DNA from 4 places in the Streptomyces capillispiralis genome. Region 2 is predicted to be linked to each of the others. Evidence: riboswitches for the same ligand, from Rfam matches in the RefSeq annotation. Region 2 holds a riboswitch; each other region holds the start of a gene.
What was found. A riboswitch is a leader RNA that binds a small molecule or an ion and turns the genes downstream of it on or off. The one in region 2 is predicted to bind cyclic di-AMP.
Positions count from the first base shown of each region.

Region 1: another riboswitch for cyclic di-AMP. It lies ahead of FHX78_RS20200 (transglycosylase family protein); the one in region 2 lies ahead of FHX78_RS03685 (M23 family metallopeptidase).
Region 3: another riboswitch for cyclic di-AMP. It lies ahead of FHX78_RS08210 (M23 family metallopeptidase); the one in region 2 lies ahead of FHX78_RS03685 (M23 family metallopeptidase).
Region 4: another riboswitch for cyclic di-AMP. It lies ahead of FHX78_RS14215 (transglycosylase SLT domain-containing protein); the one in region 2 lies ahead of FHX78_RS03685 (M23 family metallopeptidase).

Region 1 is NZ_VIWV01000001.1:4,644,394-4,648,356, forward strand. It holds gene FHX78_RS20190 (cytochrome P450 family protein) at 1-250, shown strand, start outside; gene FHX78_RS20195 (LysM peptidoglycan-binding domain-containing protein) at 446-1,432, shown strand; cyclic di-AMP (ydaO/yuaA leader) riboswitch at 1,638-1,805, shown strand; gene FHX78_RS20200 (transglycosylase family protein) at 1,809-2,507, shown strand; gene eno (phosphopyruvate hydratase) at 2,740-3,963, shown strand, end outside.
Region 2 is NZ_VIWV01000001.1:931,159-935,121, forward strand. It holds gene FHX78_RS03670 (MBL fold metallo-hydrolase) at 1-88, opposite strand, end outside; gene FHX78_RS03675 (GNAT family N-acetyltransferase) at 120-617, opposite strand; gene FHX78_RS03680 (SGNH/GDSL hydrolase family protein) at 614-1,399, opposite strand; gene FHX78_RS03685 (M23 family metallopeptidase) at 1,602-2,531, opposite strand; cyclic di-AMP (ydaO/yuaA leader) riboswitch at 2,534-2,697, opposite strand; gene FHX78_RS03690 (alpha-galactosidase) at 3,012-3,963, opposite strand, start outside.
Region 3 is NZ_VIWV01000001.1:2,037,644-2,041,606, forward strand. It holds gene FHX78_RS08205 (GntR family transcriptional regulator) at 1-450, opposite strand, end outside; gene FHX78_RS08210 (M23 family metallopeptidase) at 656-1,429, opposite strand; cyclic di-AMP (ydaO/yuaA leader) riboswitch at 1,442-1,606, opposite strand; gene FHX78_RS08215 (M16 family metallopeptidase) at 1,809-3,197, opposite strand; gene FHX78_RS08220 (M16 family metallopeptidase) at 3,194-3,963, opposite strand, start outside.
Region 4 is NZ_VIWV01000001.1:3,392,749-3,396,711, forward strand. It holds gene FHX78_RS14205 (polyprenyl synthetase family protein) at 1-671, opposite strand, end outside; cyclic di-AMP (ydaO/yuaA leader) riboswitch at 1,330-1,500, shown strand; gene FHX78_RS14215 (transglycosylase SLT domain-containing protein) at 1,504-1,983, shown strand; gene FHX78_RS14220 (HAD family hydrolase) at 1,947-2,879, opposite strand; gene FHX78_RS14225 (GNAT family N-acetyltransferase) at 3,124-3,963, shown strand, end outside.

The DNA.
Region 1 (3,963 bases), 3.7 Mb from region 2:
GTTCGACGGCCCGGACGTGCTCGACCTCGGCCGCCGCGACAACCAGCACCTGGGATACGGCCACGGCATCCACTACTGCCTGGGCGCCCCGCTGGCCCGTCTGGAGGGGCAGACCGCGCTCGCCACGCTGCTGACCCGGCTGCCGGATCTGCGGCTCGCCGTGGAACCGGCCGAACTGCGGTGGCGCGGCGGACTCATCATGCGCGGACTGCGCACGCTGCCGGTGGAGTTCACTCCTGCGCACACCTGAGGGCCGACCGCCGCGCCCAGTGCCCCGGAGCGGACCAGCGCAAACATGACTCGCCCTCAACTCTGTGATCTTCACGTGATCTGCGCGGCATGAACTTGTGACAAGTGATCCTCTGCCGATACGTTCACCCATCAGCGCGGCCCTTCGGCTTCACTCGCCGCGCGGGTCATCGCTGTCTCGCGAAAGGTCTCCCGCATGCTCTCCGGGAACGGTCGGCACCGCCGCCCCCGCCAGGCTCCGGCTCTTCTCGTCGCGGCCGGAGTGACCGGCTCCGCCATCGCCATCCCGCTCCTCGGAGCCGGCAGCGCCAGCGCGGCCGACGGCGCGACCTGGGACCGCGTCGCGGAGTGCGAGAGCGGCGGCTCCTGGAGCCAGAACACCGGCAACGGTTATTACGGCGGCCTGCAGTTGACCCAGGACGACTGGGAGGCCTACGGCGGCCTGGACTACGCGTCGAGCGCCGACCAGGCCAGCCGGGGCCAGCAGATAGCCGTGGCCGAGCGGGTCCTCGCCGACCAGGGCGTCGGCGCGTGGCGCACCTGCGGCCTGCTCGCGGGCCTGGACCAGGACTCGGCGTCGGTCGACATCGACACGGGTGTCGCGGAGGACTCGACGCCGGACCCGTCCGGATCGCCGGACTCCGGTGACGCGTCCGCCTCCTCCTCGCCGTCGCCCACGTCCGAGCCGTCGTCCACCGCGGACGCCACGGAGGGTTCGAAGTCCCCGGAGGGCGCGGAGAGCCCGGAGAGCACGGCCGACGCGTCCGCCGACGCCTCCGTCGGGACCGACACCGGCACCTCCCCCTCCGCTTCGGCCACCCCGAAGACCGACGAGTCGGACAAGCTGGGGCAGACCGACGGCTCTTCGGGCCTCACCGGAACCGAGGGCACCGGCTCCGGCCGTCACCGCGGCGGCAGCGCCGAGGAGGGCGTGACCGAGGACCGTACGTCCGAGTCGTCCGGCCGGCACGCCTCGCGCGGCGACGACGCCTCGCGCGACGCCGCCGACGGCTCCTACACCGTGCGCACCGGGGACAGCCTGTCGTCCATCGCCGACTCCCTTGAGCTGGACGGCGGGTGGCGCGCCCTGTACGCGGAGAACGAGCAGGTCGTCGGCACCGACCCGGACCTCATCCTGCCGGGCCAGGAGCTCGCTGTCGGGGTCGAACCGGGCGAAAAGTGACGCCCGAAAACGCCTGGGCACGGCGGCAGTTGGCGTCATGATTCGCGGCGAATGTCCGATTTAAAGGCTGTGAGAGATAGGTCTCAGAAGCCCTGATCGTCTTTGTCATTCCGCCGATCACGTGCCTACGGTCGAGACCGCTCGCCAATGCGGGCCCCGGCCGCCGCAACGCCGAATCCTGCCAGTGGCGGCCCGGGAACAGTCGTCGCGTCATGCGCCGTAGGCAGGAGCGGGGGACCCAAGGTAAGTGCCGGGCCCAGCAGTTGTGGCTGGCTCGGCTTGGGGTGAAGCCGCGGTTCGTGAGAGCCGTGGCCGGGCAACTCAACCGGCCCGAACCCGACAGCTCACCTCGCAGGCGTCGGTGAGGGGATCAACCATGCTGTTTTCCGGCAAGGGCAAGCACCGCCGTCCGTCCAAGGCCACCCGCGCCATCGCCGTCACCGGTGTCGTCGGTGCCGCCGTCGCCGCCCCGCTGATGGCGGCCGGCAACGCCTCCGCCGCCACCGCCTCCGAGTGGGACGCCGTCGCCCAGTGCGAGTCCGGCGGCAACTGGTCCATCAACACCGGCAACGGCTACTACGGCGGTCTGCAGTTCTCCGCCTCCACCTGGGCCGCGTACGGCGGCACCGCGTACGCCGCCTCCGCCGACCGGGCCAGCAAGGCCCAGCAGATCGAGATCGCCGAGAAGGTCCTCGCGGGCCAGGGCAAGGGTGCCTGGCCGGTCTGCGGCGTGAACCTGTCGAACACCCCGTACAGCGGCGGTGGCTCCGCGCAGGGCACCGAGAGCCAGGGCACCGGCTCCGCCGAGACCCGCGAGACCGAGCAGAAGGCCTCCCGCTCCGCCGAGCGCCCGGCCGCCGAGCAGAAGGCGGAGAAGAAGACCGTCACCACCCCGACCGGCAAGAAGGTCGCCAAGGGTGACGGCGAGTACAAGGTCGTCAAGGGTGACACCCTCAGCACGATCGCCGAGGAGCACGGCGTCGAGGGCGGCTGGGCGAAGCTGTTCGACCTGAACGGCGACATCGTCGAGGACGCCGACCTCATCTACCCGGGCCAGCAGCTGCACCTCAAGTAAGCGGCAGCCCCCTGCTCCCCGCCCCGGTGCGTCTCCCCCCGTACGCACCGGGGCGGGGTTTTTTCGCGCGGGTTTCCGGATTCGGCTTTGTTCCGTTCGGAAACAATTTACGCTCGGTTCTGTCCACGGGGCGGTCGACCGGCTGGCCGATCGCCCGGAGCCGGTTAGGCTCGGACTCGCAGGACCCACCGTGGTCCCGCCCACCCGCGTCACATCCAAGAAGGAGATGCTCGTGCCGTCCATCGACGTCGTCGTAGCCCGGGAAATCCTGGACTCCCGAGGCAACCCCACGGTCGAGGTCGAGGTCGGCCTCGACGACGGCAGCACGGGTCGTGCCGCCGTCCCGTCCGGCGCCTCCACCGGCGCCTTCGAGGCCATCGAACTCCGTGACGGCGATGCCAACCGTTACCTGGGCAAGGGCGTCGAGAAGGCCGTGCTGGCCGTCATCGAGCAGATCGGCCCGGAGCTCGTCGGCTACGACGCCACCGAGCAGCGCCTGATCGACCAGGCGATGTTCGACCTGGACGCCACCGACAACAAGGGCTCCCTCGGCGCCAACGCCATCCTCGGTGTCTCGCTCGCCGTTGCCCACGCCGCCTCCGAGGCGTCGGACCTGCCGCTCTTCCGCTACCTGGGCGGCCCCAACGCGCACCTGCTGCCGGTGCCGATGATGAACATCCTGAACGGCGGCTCGCACGCCGACTCCAACGTGGACATCCAGGAGTTCATGATCGCCCCGATCGGCGCGGAGTCCTTCTCCGAGGCCCTGCGCTGGGGCGCCGAGGTCTACCACACGCTGAAGAAGGTCCTGAAGAGCAAGGGCCTGGCCACCGGCCTCGGCGACGAGGGCGGCTTCGCCCCGAACCTCGGCTCCAACCGCGAGGCCCTCGACCTCATCCTCGAGGCCATCAAGGAAGCCGGCTACACCCCCGGCGAGCAGATCGCCCTCGCCCTCGACGTCGCCGCCTCCGAGTTCTACAAGGACGGCGTCTACACCTTCGAGGGCAAGGAGCGCAGCGCCGCCGAGATGACCGAGTACTACGCGGAGCTCGTCGACGCGTACCCGCTCGTCTCCATCGAGGACCCGCTGTTCGAGGACGACTGGGAGGGCTGGAAGGTCCTCACCGGCAAGCTCGGTGACAAGGTCCAGATCGTCGGCGACGACCTGTTCGTCACCAACCCCGAGCGCCTGGCCCGCGGCATCGAGGAGGGCGCCGCCAACGCCCTGCTGGTCAAGGTCAACCAGATCGGTTCGCTGACCGAGACCCTGGACGCCGTCGAGCTGGCCCAGCGCAACGGCTTCAAGTGCATGATGTCCCACCGCTCCGGCGAGACCGAGGACGTCACCATCGCCGACCTGGCCGTCGCCACCAACTGCGGCCAGATCAAGACCGGCGCCCCGGCCCGCTCCGAGCGCGTCGCCAAGTACAACCAGCTGCTGCGCATCGAGGAGATC
Region 2 (3,963 bases):
GCGCCATGCGCTCGCCCGTGGGGTCCGCGCCGAAGGCCACGGGCCGCAGGGCGCTGAGCCCGGAGCTCGGAAGACGGAAAGCGGCCACGGTACCTCCAGGTCGTCGGTCAGACATTCCATTATGTGCGGCCGGTCCGGCGGGGCGGGGCCGGATGCGGGAGGGACGGCCGGTGCGGCCGGCGCACCATGAACACGTCCACCGGGTCCTCGGTCTCGGCCGTGAACCCGTGCCGTTCGTACAGCCGCCGGGCCGCACTGCCCCGCAGCACGTTCAGCCGGACGACGGCCCCGGCGCGGTCGCACCGCTCCAGCAGCGCGCGCAGCACGCCCGAGCCGATGCCGTCGCCCTGGTGCCCGGGCGCCAGGTAGAAGTGCTCCAGCCAGTGGGCGTCCTCCGCCGGCCGCAGCGCCACGCAGCCGGCGAAGGCGCCGCCCACCTCGATCACCCAGGTGTGGGCGGGGTCGAAGCCGTCCCGGAGCCGCTGCCGCACCCGTCGGCCGTCGTACCGTCCGAGCCGTTCCAGATCCGGGCGGAGCACCAGCGCGCGCAGTTCGGCCACCGCCTCGACGTCCGCCGCGGCCGCCGGCCGCACACGCCAGTCCCGCGTGATCGTCACGCCACCGACGCGATCCGTACCTTGATGTCGTCCGGCGACAGCGCGCCCTTGGCGGTCACGTGGTCCCCCGAGGACTCGCCGCGCAGCCGGCGGCCGATCCACGGCACCAGGTACTCGCGGGCCCAGTGGACGTCGTCCCGGCGGACCTCGAACGTGCCGCGGGGCGGCAGGGGCGGCCAGGGCTGTTCCGGGTCGGCGGGGACCTGGAGGCCCAGGGCCTGGCCCGCGCGGAGCGCCACGCGGGTGTGCCCCTCGGGTGACAGGTGCAGCCGGTCGGCGTCCCAGGCCCTGCGGTCCTGGACGCTCCTGAGGGACCACAGGTCGAGCACGGGGCAGCCGTACCGGTCGGCGACGGCCCGTACGTGCCCGTTGTACGTGGCGATCTTGCCGCGCAGGTGTTTGAGCAGGGGGACGCCGCGGGTGTCGAAGCCGGTCGTCACCATCACCGTGCCGGACACGGCGCTGAGCGCGGCGATCGCCCGCTCGAAACGCTCGGCCACCTCGTCCGGGTCGCTGCCCGGCCGGAGGATGTCGTTGCCGCCCGCACAGAACGAGACGAGATCGGGGGCGAGTTCGACGGCGCGGGGCACCTGGTCCGCCACGACCTGGTCCAGCAGTTTTCCGCGCACCGCGAGGTTCGTGTACTGGAAGTCGCCTTCGGGCCGGAGGTCGGCGAGAAGCACGGCGAACCGGTCGGCCCAGCCGACGAGCGCCCCGTCGGGGCCGGGATCGCCGACGCCCTCGGTGAAGCTGTCCCCCACCGCCACGTACGACCCGATCACTGTTCTGCTGTCATTCTTCGAATCGTCTGCCACAACCGCTCATGATTCACCTTGGAATGTGACCTACGCGACCGTAGGAATGGGTTGACGGTCGGTGAGATAAGACACTCTCAAAATGTTGGCCAACTACGGAATACGGCGAAGGCCGGACCCGGGGATCGGGGTCCGGCCTTCGGCGGCGTGTCAGGCGGTTCGCTCGGGGTCAGCCGATGGCGACACCCTTGGAGCGGAGGTAGGAGACCGGGTCGACGTCGGAGCCGTAGTCCGGCGTGGTGCGGATCTCGAAGTGCAGGTGCGGGCCGGTCGAGTTGCCGGTGGAGCCGGAGAGGCCGACCTGCTGGCCGCCGCTCACGGTCTGGCCGGCCGAGACGGACAGCGAGGACAGGTGGGCGTACTGGGCGTAGTAGCCGTCGGCGAGCTTGATGACGACCTGGTTCCCGTACGCGCCGGCCCAGCCCGCGGAGACGACCGTGCCGGAACCGACGGCCTTCAGCGAGGTGCCGGTCGGGACGGCGAAGTCGACACCGGTGTGGTAGCCGCTGGACCACATGCTGCCGGCCACCTTGTAGGCGGTGCCGAGGGATCCGCCGGGCACCGGGGAGCTGTGACCGGAGGTGTTCGCGGCCTGGTCGGTGGTCGTCTGCTGCGCGGAGGTGTCCGCCGAGGGCTGCTCGGACGGCTTCGCGGCGGGCTTCTCGGCCTTCGGCTCGGCGGAAGCGGCCGGGTCGGCGGAAGAGGACTTCTCCGGCGCGCTCTTGGCGGCCTCGCCGTCGAGGGAGAGCTTCAGACCGGGGTGGATGAGCGACGGGTCGTCACCGACGACCTCGCGGTTGTCCGCGTAGAGCTTCTTCCAGCCGCCGTCGACGTCCTGCGTCTCGGCGATCCTGGCGAGGTAGTCGCCGGCCTTCACGGTGTACGTGCGGGCGTCGTCGCTCTTCTGGGCGGCGGCCTTCTGGCCGGCCGCGGAAAGGGACTGGACGGCCTTCTCGGGGGCCGCCTGCGGCGTGGCGGCGTGCGCGCCGGTGGCGCCGAGGAGCGGCAGGGCGAGCGCGGCGCCACCGGTTCCGGCGACGGCTATGGAGCGGGTGAAACGCTGGGCCTTGGTACGGCGGTGCTTACCCTTCGCGGGCATGACGATTTCCTCTCCGGCGCCTACGAGGTGAGCTGTCGGGTTCGGACTGGAGATGCCCGGCCGCGCTTTCGCGCGGCTTAACCCCAAGCCGTTCCGGAGACCGGAACAGGCAGTCGTACCTGTGGGTCCCCCGCTCCTGCCGTACACGGGTCAGTGTGTGCGGGCTCCGGGCGGCGGCAGGATTAGGCGTCCGTCCGGATCGGTGGCGAACGTAAGCGACCCGGACGTGAAGGGACAAGCGCGAGGTTCTCCGGGTATGCCTTTTTCCGTGATCCACGGACGGAAAGGACGTCACCGAGCGTCGACCGGGATTCCGATTCCGCGCCGAATTCCCTTGCCATTGCTCGAAATTACGTGAACATGGCGACAACACATCGTCACGGATATGACGATGCTCACGCACCCCCTCCCCATCTCCCTTTCTTTCGGGGCACGTTATACCGAAGCTACTTAATCGGACAGAACGACCTAATCATCCAATCACAGGCGCCTCAGCCGGAACACCGCGGCGTCCAGATCCCCCCGCAGACCGGTGAGCAGCCCGTGGTGCAGCAGGACGGCACCACGGTGCACTTCGCCCGTTTCGAGGCATTCGTACGAGGCGGCCGGGTCGAGGCCGCGCAGCCGGAGCGCGGGCACGGGCTCCCCGTAGTGCTGCGCCTGAAGACAGGCGAGGACGACGGTGTCGTCGCCGAGGACGTACTGCACCGCGCTCAGCCCGCCCTCCGGCGGACGCAGCCGGTACAGGTCGCCGCGCTGCACCACGGGCCGGATCTCCTTGTAGAGCGCGACCCACTCCCGCGCCTCGGCGAGCTCCTCTCCGCTCCACCGCGCGAGGTCACCGCCGATGCCCAGCACTCCGGCCATCGCGCTGACGAACCGGAAGCGCAGCGTGCTGACCCGGCCGTTGAGCATCGCGTTCGGGCTGTCGGTGACCCAGGCGGCCATGACCCGGGCCGGGTGGAGCTGGCTGAAGCCGTGCTGGATGGCGAGCCGGTCGAGGGGGTCGGTGTTGTCCGAGGTCCACACCTGGTCGGTACGCGAGAGGACACCCAGGTCGATCCGGCCGCCGCCGCCCGAGCAGGATTCGAAGGCCACCCCCGGGTGGGCCGCCCGCAGCCGGTCCAGCAGGGCGTACAGCCCGCGCACGTGGTCGGTCCACAGCCGCTGCGGATACGGGTCGTCGGGCCAGCCCGCGTCGGTGAAGCAGCGGTTGAAGTCCCATTTCACGTAGTCGACGGGGGCGCCGGAGAGCAGCGCGTCGAGCCGGCGCCAGAGGTGCTCCCGCACGTCGTCGCGCGCGAGGTTGAGGACGAGCTGGTTGCGGAACTCCGTGCGCCGGCGCCCCGGCTGGAACTGCACCCAGTCGGGGTGCGCCCGGTACAGGTCGCTGTCGGGGTTGACCATCTCCGGCTCGACCCAGATGCCGAAC
Region 3 (3,963 bases), 1.1 Mb from region 2:
CAACTGGGTCAGCGTCGACGCCAGCGCCGGGCTGCCGGAGGCCTGGGCGAGCGTCTCGTGGAACCAGCCGCCCAGGGAGCGCAGGTCCTCGCTGTTGCCCTGACGGGCGCGTTCCTGCCCGAGCCTGACCAAGCCGCGCAGCACCTTCAGATGGGCCTCGGTGCGGCGCTGTGCCGCGCGGGAGGCGCCGAGCGGCTCGAGCAGCAGGCGCATCTCCAGCAGGTCGGCGGCCTCCTGCTCGGTGGGTTCCGCCACGCACGCGCCCGCATGGCGCCGGGTCACCACGAAGCCCTCGGCCTCCAGCGTGCGCAGGGCCTCCCGGACGGGGACGCGGGAGACGCCGTAACGACGGGCGAGGAGTTCCTCGGTGAGCCGGCTGCCGCGCTCGTGGACACCCGCGACGATGTCGTCCCGGATCGCCGTGCACACCGAGTGCGCGGGAATACGCATGACCGACCTCCGGCTTAATCCCCGTGAAACGTCGAAGATCGACGTGTGTTCCGTGACTCTATTGAAATCAGCGGGATTTTCCGAAGGGGGTACGGAAACCATGCGTATTTTTTGGACAAGCGGCCCGCTGAAACGCCGAAAGCCCCGGCTCGGGAGCCGGGGCCACGGTGAGCGGGGCCGCCGCGCGGGCGGCCGGCCGCGGGTGTCAGAGGTTCACGCCGTGCGCGCGGAGGTAGGCGACGGGGTCGATGTCGGAGCCGTACTCGGCGGTCGTACGGGCCTCGAAGTGCAGGTGCGCGCCGGTGACGTTGCCGGTCGCGCCGGAGACGCCTATCTGCTGCCCTGCGGTGACCTGCTGACCCACCGAGACGCCGAGGGAGGACAGGTGACCGTACTGGGTGTACGTGCCGTCGTTCATCCTGATGACGATCTGGTTGCCGTAGGCGCCGCCCCAGCCGGCCTCGACGACGGTGCCGATGCCGACCGACCGGACCGGGGTGCCGCTCGCGGCGTGGAAGTCGACACCGGTGTGGCTGCCGGAGGACCAGACGGCGCCGCCGCTCTTGTAGCCGGTCGACACGTAGGAGCCGGCGATCGGGGAGACGAAGGTGTTGAGACGCTTGCGCTCGGCCTCCCGCGCGGCGCGCTCCTTCTCCGCTCGGGCCTCGGCTGCCGCTTCGGCGGCCTTCTCGCGCGCGGCCTGCTCGGCCGCCTTCCGCGCGGCGGCCTCGGCGGCCTCCCGGGCGGCCTCGTGCTGGGCGGCCGCCTGGGCGTCGATCCGGTCGGCGACCGCGTCGCCCAGGGTGACGACGGGGGTGAGGCCGGTCTGTGCGGCGGCCGGTCCGGCGGCGAGCGCGGGGGCCGCGAGGGAACCGACGACGCCGGAGGTGGCGAGCGCCGCGACGCCCGCCGCGCGGGCGGTGCCGCGCTGCGTCCGGCTCGGACGACGGTGTTTCCCGGAGGCGCGGGTGAACGCCATGTGGAGGCTGGTCCTTTCCTTCCCTCTCGCCTACCGGGTTAGCTGACGGGTTCGGAGCAGGAAGGTCTCCTACGGACTCCCTCACGACACGCGCGGGCGTCCGATTCACCCCAGGGACTACGGTGGGTCCCCGGCTCCCCTGGCTCGCGCCGTACGGGGACTCGGCGATGGCTGTCCGCTGCCGCGGGTGCGGCGCACTGCCCGACGAACAGCCCGGAAGACGCTAAGCGGGAGATCTTTCGATCCCCAAGCGGATCACGGCTTTTGTAGCGCATCCCACAGGGCAGACGGGCATCCTCCGTCGCAATTCGGGCATGAGTGGGCCCTGGTGACTCGCGTGTCACCAGGGCCTCACGCGCGTGTGCGCCTCCGCGGCTCGCTACTCGGCCGTAACGACGGTGACTTCCCCGATGCCGAGGGCCTCGACGGGCGCCTTGATCTGCGCCGCGTCCCCGACGAGGACGGTCACCAGGCGGTCCACCGGGAAGGCCTTGACGACCGCCGCGGTGGCCTCCACGGTGCCGGTCGCGGCCAACTGCCGGTACAGGTCCGCCTGGTAGTGGTCGGGCAGGTGCTGCTCGACCTGGTCGGCCAGGGTGCTCGCGACGGCCGCGGCGGTCTCGTACTTCAGCGGCGCCACGCCGACGAGGTTCTGCACGGCGACGTCGCGTTCCGCGTCGGTCAGTCCTTCCGCGGCGAGGGTGCGCAGCACCGTCCACAGGTCGCCGAGGGCGGGACCGGTGTTCGGGGTGTCGACGGAGCCGCTGATGGCCAGCATCGCCGCGCCCGTGCCGTCCGGGGCGGACCTGAGGACCTGCCCGAACGACCGCACGCCGTAGGTGTAGCCCTTCTCCTCGCGCAGGACGCGGTCCAGACGGGAGGTGAGGGTGCCGCCGAGGCAGTAGGTGCCGAGCACCTGCGCGGGCCACACGCGGTCGTGCCGGTCGGGTCCGATGCGGCCGATCAGCAGCTGCGTCTGGACGGCGCCGGGGCGGTCCACGATGACGACCCGGCCGGTGTCGTCGGCGACCACGGCCGGGACGGGGCGCGGCTTGCCCGGGGAGCCGGTCCAGGCGCCCAGGGTGTCGCCGAGCAGCGCGTCCAGGTCGATGCCGGTGAGGTCACCGACGACCACCGCGGTCGCCGTGGCGGGGCGGACGTGCTGCTCGTAGAAGGCGCGCACGGCCGCCGAGTCGATGCCCTCGACCGTCTCCTCGGTGCCCTGGCGGGGACGCGACATGCGCGAACTCGCCGGGAACAGCTCCTTGGAGAGCTCCTTCGCCGCGCGGCGGGAGGGGTTGGCCAGCTCGTGCGGGATCTCGTCGAGGCGGTTGCGGACCAGCCGCTCGACCTCGCTGTCGGCGAACGCGGGCGCCCTGAGGGCGTCCGCGACCAGTCCGAGGCCCTTGGCGAGCCGTGAGGCCGGGACCTCCAGGCTGAGGCGGACCCCGGGGTGGTCGGCGTGCGCGTCCAGGGTGGCGCCGCAGCGCTCCAGTTCGGCGGCGAACTCCTCGGCGGAGTGCTTGTCGGTGCCCTCGGAGAAGGCCCGCGCCATGATCGTGGCGACGCCGTCGAGGCCGGCCGGCTCGGCCTCCAGGGGCGCGTCGAGGATCACCTCCACGGCGACGACCTGCTGGCCGGGGCGGTGGCAGCGCAGCACCGTCAGGCCGTTGTCCAGCGTGCCGCGCTCGGGGGCCGGGAAGGCCCAGGGCCTGGCCTCGCCCGCCTGGGGCTGCGGGTGGAAGTCCATCGTGGCGAGCTCGGTCACTTGGCCGCCTCCTCGTTCTCGTCGGTGCCGGCGACTGCGGCGGCTTCCTCGGTGTCCTCGGCCTCGGGGGCGACGGGCTCGTAGACGAGCACCGCGCGGTTGTCGGGGCGCAGGCGGGACTTCGCGACCTCCTGCACCTCCTCCGCCGTCACGTCGAGCACGCGCTGGACGGCGGTCAGGGCGAGCTGGGGGTCGCCGAACAGGACGGCGTACCGGCACAGTTCGTCGGCGCGGCCCGCGACCGTGCCGAGCCGGTCGAGCCACTCGCGCTCCAGCTGGGCCTGGGCGCGCTCCATCTCCTCGGCCGTGGGGCCCTCGTCGGCGAAGCGGGCGAGCTCCTCGTCGATGGCGGCCTCGATGACGGGCACCTCCACGTCGCCGGACGTCTTCACGTCCAGCCAGCCCAGGGAGGGCGCCCCGGCCAGCCGGAGCAGGCCGAACCCGGCGGCGACGGCCGTGCGGTCGCGCCGTACCAGCCGGTTGTAGAGCCGGGAGGACTCGCCGCCGCCGAGGACGGTGAGGGCCAGGTCCACCGCGTCGCACGCGCGCGTGCCGTCCTCCGGCAGCCGGTAGGCGGCCATCAGCGCCCGCGCGGGGACCTCCTCCTCCACGATCTCGCGCAGCTGCCCGCCGATGACGTCGGGGAGCGAACCGTCGCGCGGTGCGGGCTTGCCGTCGTGGGAGGGGATGGAGCCGAAGTACTTCTCGATCCAGGCGAGCGTCTGCTCCGGGTCGATGTCGCCGACGACGGACAGCACGGCGTTGT
Region 4 (3,963 bases), 2.5 Mb from region 2:
TCCAGGACGTCGTCGGCGAGCTGGAAGGCGACGCCGAGCCGCTCGCCGTACTGGGTGAGCACGTCCACCACCGTCTCGTCGGCGCCGGACATCATCGCGCCGAAGCGGCAGGAGACGGCGACCAGCGAGCCGGTCTTGCCGCCGAGGACGTCCAGGTAGTGGTCGACCGGGTCCCGGCCGTCCTGGGGTCCCGCCGTCTCCAGGATCTGCCCGGTGACCAGCCGCTCGAACGCCTGGGCCTGCACCCGCACCGCCTCGGGACCGAGGTCGGCCAGGATGTGGGAAGCCCGCGCGAAGAGGAAGTCGCCGGTGAGGACCGCGACGGAGTTGCCCCAGCGGGCGTTCGCGCTGTCCACCCCGCGCCGCACCTCGGCCTCGTCCATCACGTCGTCGTGGTACAGCGTGGCCAGGTGGGTCAGCTCCACGACGACGGCGGAGGGCACGACCCCGGGCGCGTAGGGGTCGCCGAACTGGGCGGAGAGCATCACGAGCAGCGGGCGGAACCGCTTGCCGCCGGCCCGCACCAGGTGCTGGGCGGCCTCCGTGATGAAGGGCACCTCGCTCTTGGTGGCCTCGAGCAGCCCCTCCTCGACAGCCGTCAATCCGGCCTGGACATCGGCTTCCAGAACCTGGTCCCGCACGCTCAGCCCGAACGGCCCGACGACGGTCACGAGGGGTCTCCTGTCTGCTGGTGTCTACTGGCGATTACACGGTTTGTCGATAGGTCGCTGCCATCACTCAAGTCAGCGTATCCGGTCACGTTTCGATCACCGCCAGCACCCAGGGTCACAAGCCGGGCGATACGGGATCAGGGGCGGAGTGATTTTGATCGGTTGATCACAAGGGACATTCTCCGACTTTCCGCCGCGCGTCGATCCACTCCCCGACACGGCCGCCGCCCCCGCCCCTCGACCGCTCCCCGGCCCACTCCCCGGCCCGCTCCTCACCCCGCCCGCCGGCCCGCTCCCCGGCCCGCTCCTCGACCCATTCCTCGGCCCGCTCTTCGGCACGCGCACCATCCTGCCCGCCCCTCCGCCCGATTTGCCGTAAATACCAAGCGGAATCCGCTTGGTGAGCAATGCTCCACCGGCGCGTGATCAGTGAAGTGAGTCACGCGCGCGGCACCGCGTCCACCACACCCCCGCTCCCGCGTCCGCCCGCGCCCCGGCGCCGAGTTGACCCTTGGCGACAGCAAAGGATCAAGCACCCCAAACCCCCCATTGGAAGATCAAACGGCATACCGGGTGATGCCCACACTTGTTCCCGACATGTGCTCTCGCATACGTTCCGGGCCTGCCGGGTGGACGCCCAGTCCTGCCGCCACCCGCACCACACCCAACGACGAACTCACGCACGGCAGGAGCGGGGGACCCAGGTAAGTCGCCGGGCCGGCCATCGCGCCGGAACGGCTAGGGGTGAAGCCGTGCCCTCAGGGGCACGGCCGGGCACTCTCCCGCCCGAACCCGACAGCTCACCTCGCAGGCGTAGGAGAGGAACCCAGACATGCCCGCACACGGTCAGCACCGCCGCTCCGGCGCCCGCCGCCTCGTCCGCTCCCTCGCCGTCGCCGGTACCGGCGTCGCCGTGGTCGCCCTGCCGCTGTTCGGCGCCACCAGCGCCTCCGCGCAGACCACGACGGCCGCCACGGCCACCACGGCCTACCCGGACAACCTCGACGGCTGGATCCGCGAGTCCCTGTCCGTCATGGCGCAGCACGGCATCCCGGGCAGCTACGAGGCCATCCACCGCAACATCATGCGCGAGTCCTCCGGCAACCCGGCCGCCATCAACCTCTGGGACTCGAACGCCGCCGCCGGCACCCCGTCGAAGGGCCTGCTCCAGGTCATCGACCCGACCTTCCAGGCGTACCACGTGCCCGGCACCCCCTTCGACCCGTACGACCCGGTCGCCAACATCACGGCGGCCTGCAACTACGCCGCCGACCGCTACGGCTCGATCGACAACGTCTTCGGCGCGTACTGAGGCGCGGATCCGGACCGCGGCCCGGGGACGTCCCGGGCCGTGTCCCCGGACAGGTCCTGGGCCGCCCGCCGGCGGACGGGCCCGGACGGGCCGCCGAACAGCCGCTCGAGGACGACGGCCACGCCGTCGTCCTCGTTCGACGCGGTGACCTCGTCAGCCACCGCCTTCAGCTCGGGGTGGGCGTTGGCCATGGCGACGCCACGGGCCGCCCAGTCGAACATGGGGATGTCGTTCGGCATGTCGCCGAAGGCGAGGGCGTGCTCCGGGCTCAGCCCCAGGTGCTCGGCGGCCAGCGCCAGCCCCGTCGCCTTGGTGACCCCGCACGGCTGGAGCTCCACCGTGCCCGGCCCCGACATGGTCACCGTGGCCAGCGAACCGACCACCGACCGGGCCGCCGCCGCCAACGCGTCGTCGGACAGCCGGGCGTGACGCAGCAGCACCTTGCTGATCGGCCGGTCCCACAGGTCACCGCGCCGCTCGACCCGTACGGCGGGCAGGGTCGGGTGCGGCATCAGATAGCCGGGCTCGATCAGCGTCAGCCCGTCGACCCCGTCCTGGTCGACCGCGGCGTACACCTCCCCCACTTCGGCCTCGATCTTGCCGAGCGCGGTCTCCGCCAGTTCCCGGTCCAGCGTGACCGACCACAGCAGGCGGTCCGCGCCGGCGTCGTACACCTGCGCGCCCTGTCCGCACACCGCGAGCCCCGTACTGCCGAGGTCGTCCAGGAGCGGCCGCACTCTGGGGGCCGGGCGCCCCGTCACCACGAGGTGCTCGGCACCGGCCCGCGCCACCCGCGCGAGCGCGGCGACGGACCGGTCGGAGAGGGTGTCGTCGCCGCGCAGCAGCGTCCCGTCCAGATCGGTGGCGATGAGTGAATATGCGGTGGGTGCGGCCATGATCAGAGAATACGGACAACACGACGGTCCGCCTCACATCGCCCGGAACCGCTTGCGCGACCGCGTCCGTCACGCTAGAGAAGCGTTCCGCCATCACCGGGTACGGACTGGTTGAGGACGGTGCGGACCTCTTTCCCCGTTTGGCAAGAACATGCTCCGCTATCTACCGTCCACCTGCTCCCGGGCGGTACCTTCCAAGGGTCCAGGGGGGACTTGATCGGGGGGTCAGGTGAGCAGTGGACGCATGCGCGTGCTGAGGCCCGAGGAGCTCGGCGAGGGGGAACGGGAGCGCTGGCGGGAACTGCGCGCCGCGACGGACGCACCACGCAATCCGTTCATGGAACCGGAGTTCACCACCGCCGTCGGCCGGGTCCGGCCGCAGGCCAGGATCGCGGTGCTGTACGAGGGGGCGGAACCGGCGGGCTTCCTGCCGTACGAGCGGGGCGCGCTGGGACAGGGCCGGGCGATAGGGCTCGGGGTGTCCGACTGCCAGGGCGCGGTGCTGGGCCCCGGGCACACCCCGGAGACCGCTGAACTGCTGCGGGCCTGCTCGCTGTCGAGCTTCGCCTTCGACAACCTGGAGGCCGGGCAGGGGCTGTTCGTGCCGTACGCGGCCGAGGAGCACGCCACCTACGTCATCGACGTGGAGAAGGGCTACGAGACCTACGAGTCGGTGCTGCGCACCCAGTCGCCCAAGTTCCTCAAGACCACCCTCGCCAAGGAGCGCAGGCTCGGCCGGCAGGCCGGACCGGTGCGGTTCGTCTTCGACGAACGCGACCCGGCCGCGCTGCGCGCCCTCATGGAATGGAAGTCGGCGCAGTACCGCAGGACGGGGCGCCGGGACCGTTTCGCGCGGGAGTGGATCACCCGGCTCGTGGGGCGGCTCGCCGAGACCCGGGCGCCGCAGTGCACGGGCACGCTGTCGGTGCTCTACGCCGGCGACCGACCCGTCGCCGCGCACTTCGGCCTGCGTTCCGCCACCGTCCTGGCCTGCTGGTTCCCGGCGTACGACCCGGAGTTCGCGAAGTTCTCGCCCGGTCTGGTGCTGCATCTGCGGATGGCCGAGGCGGCGGCGGCCGAGGGC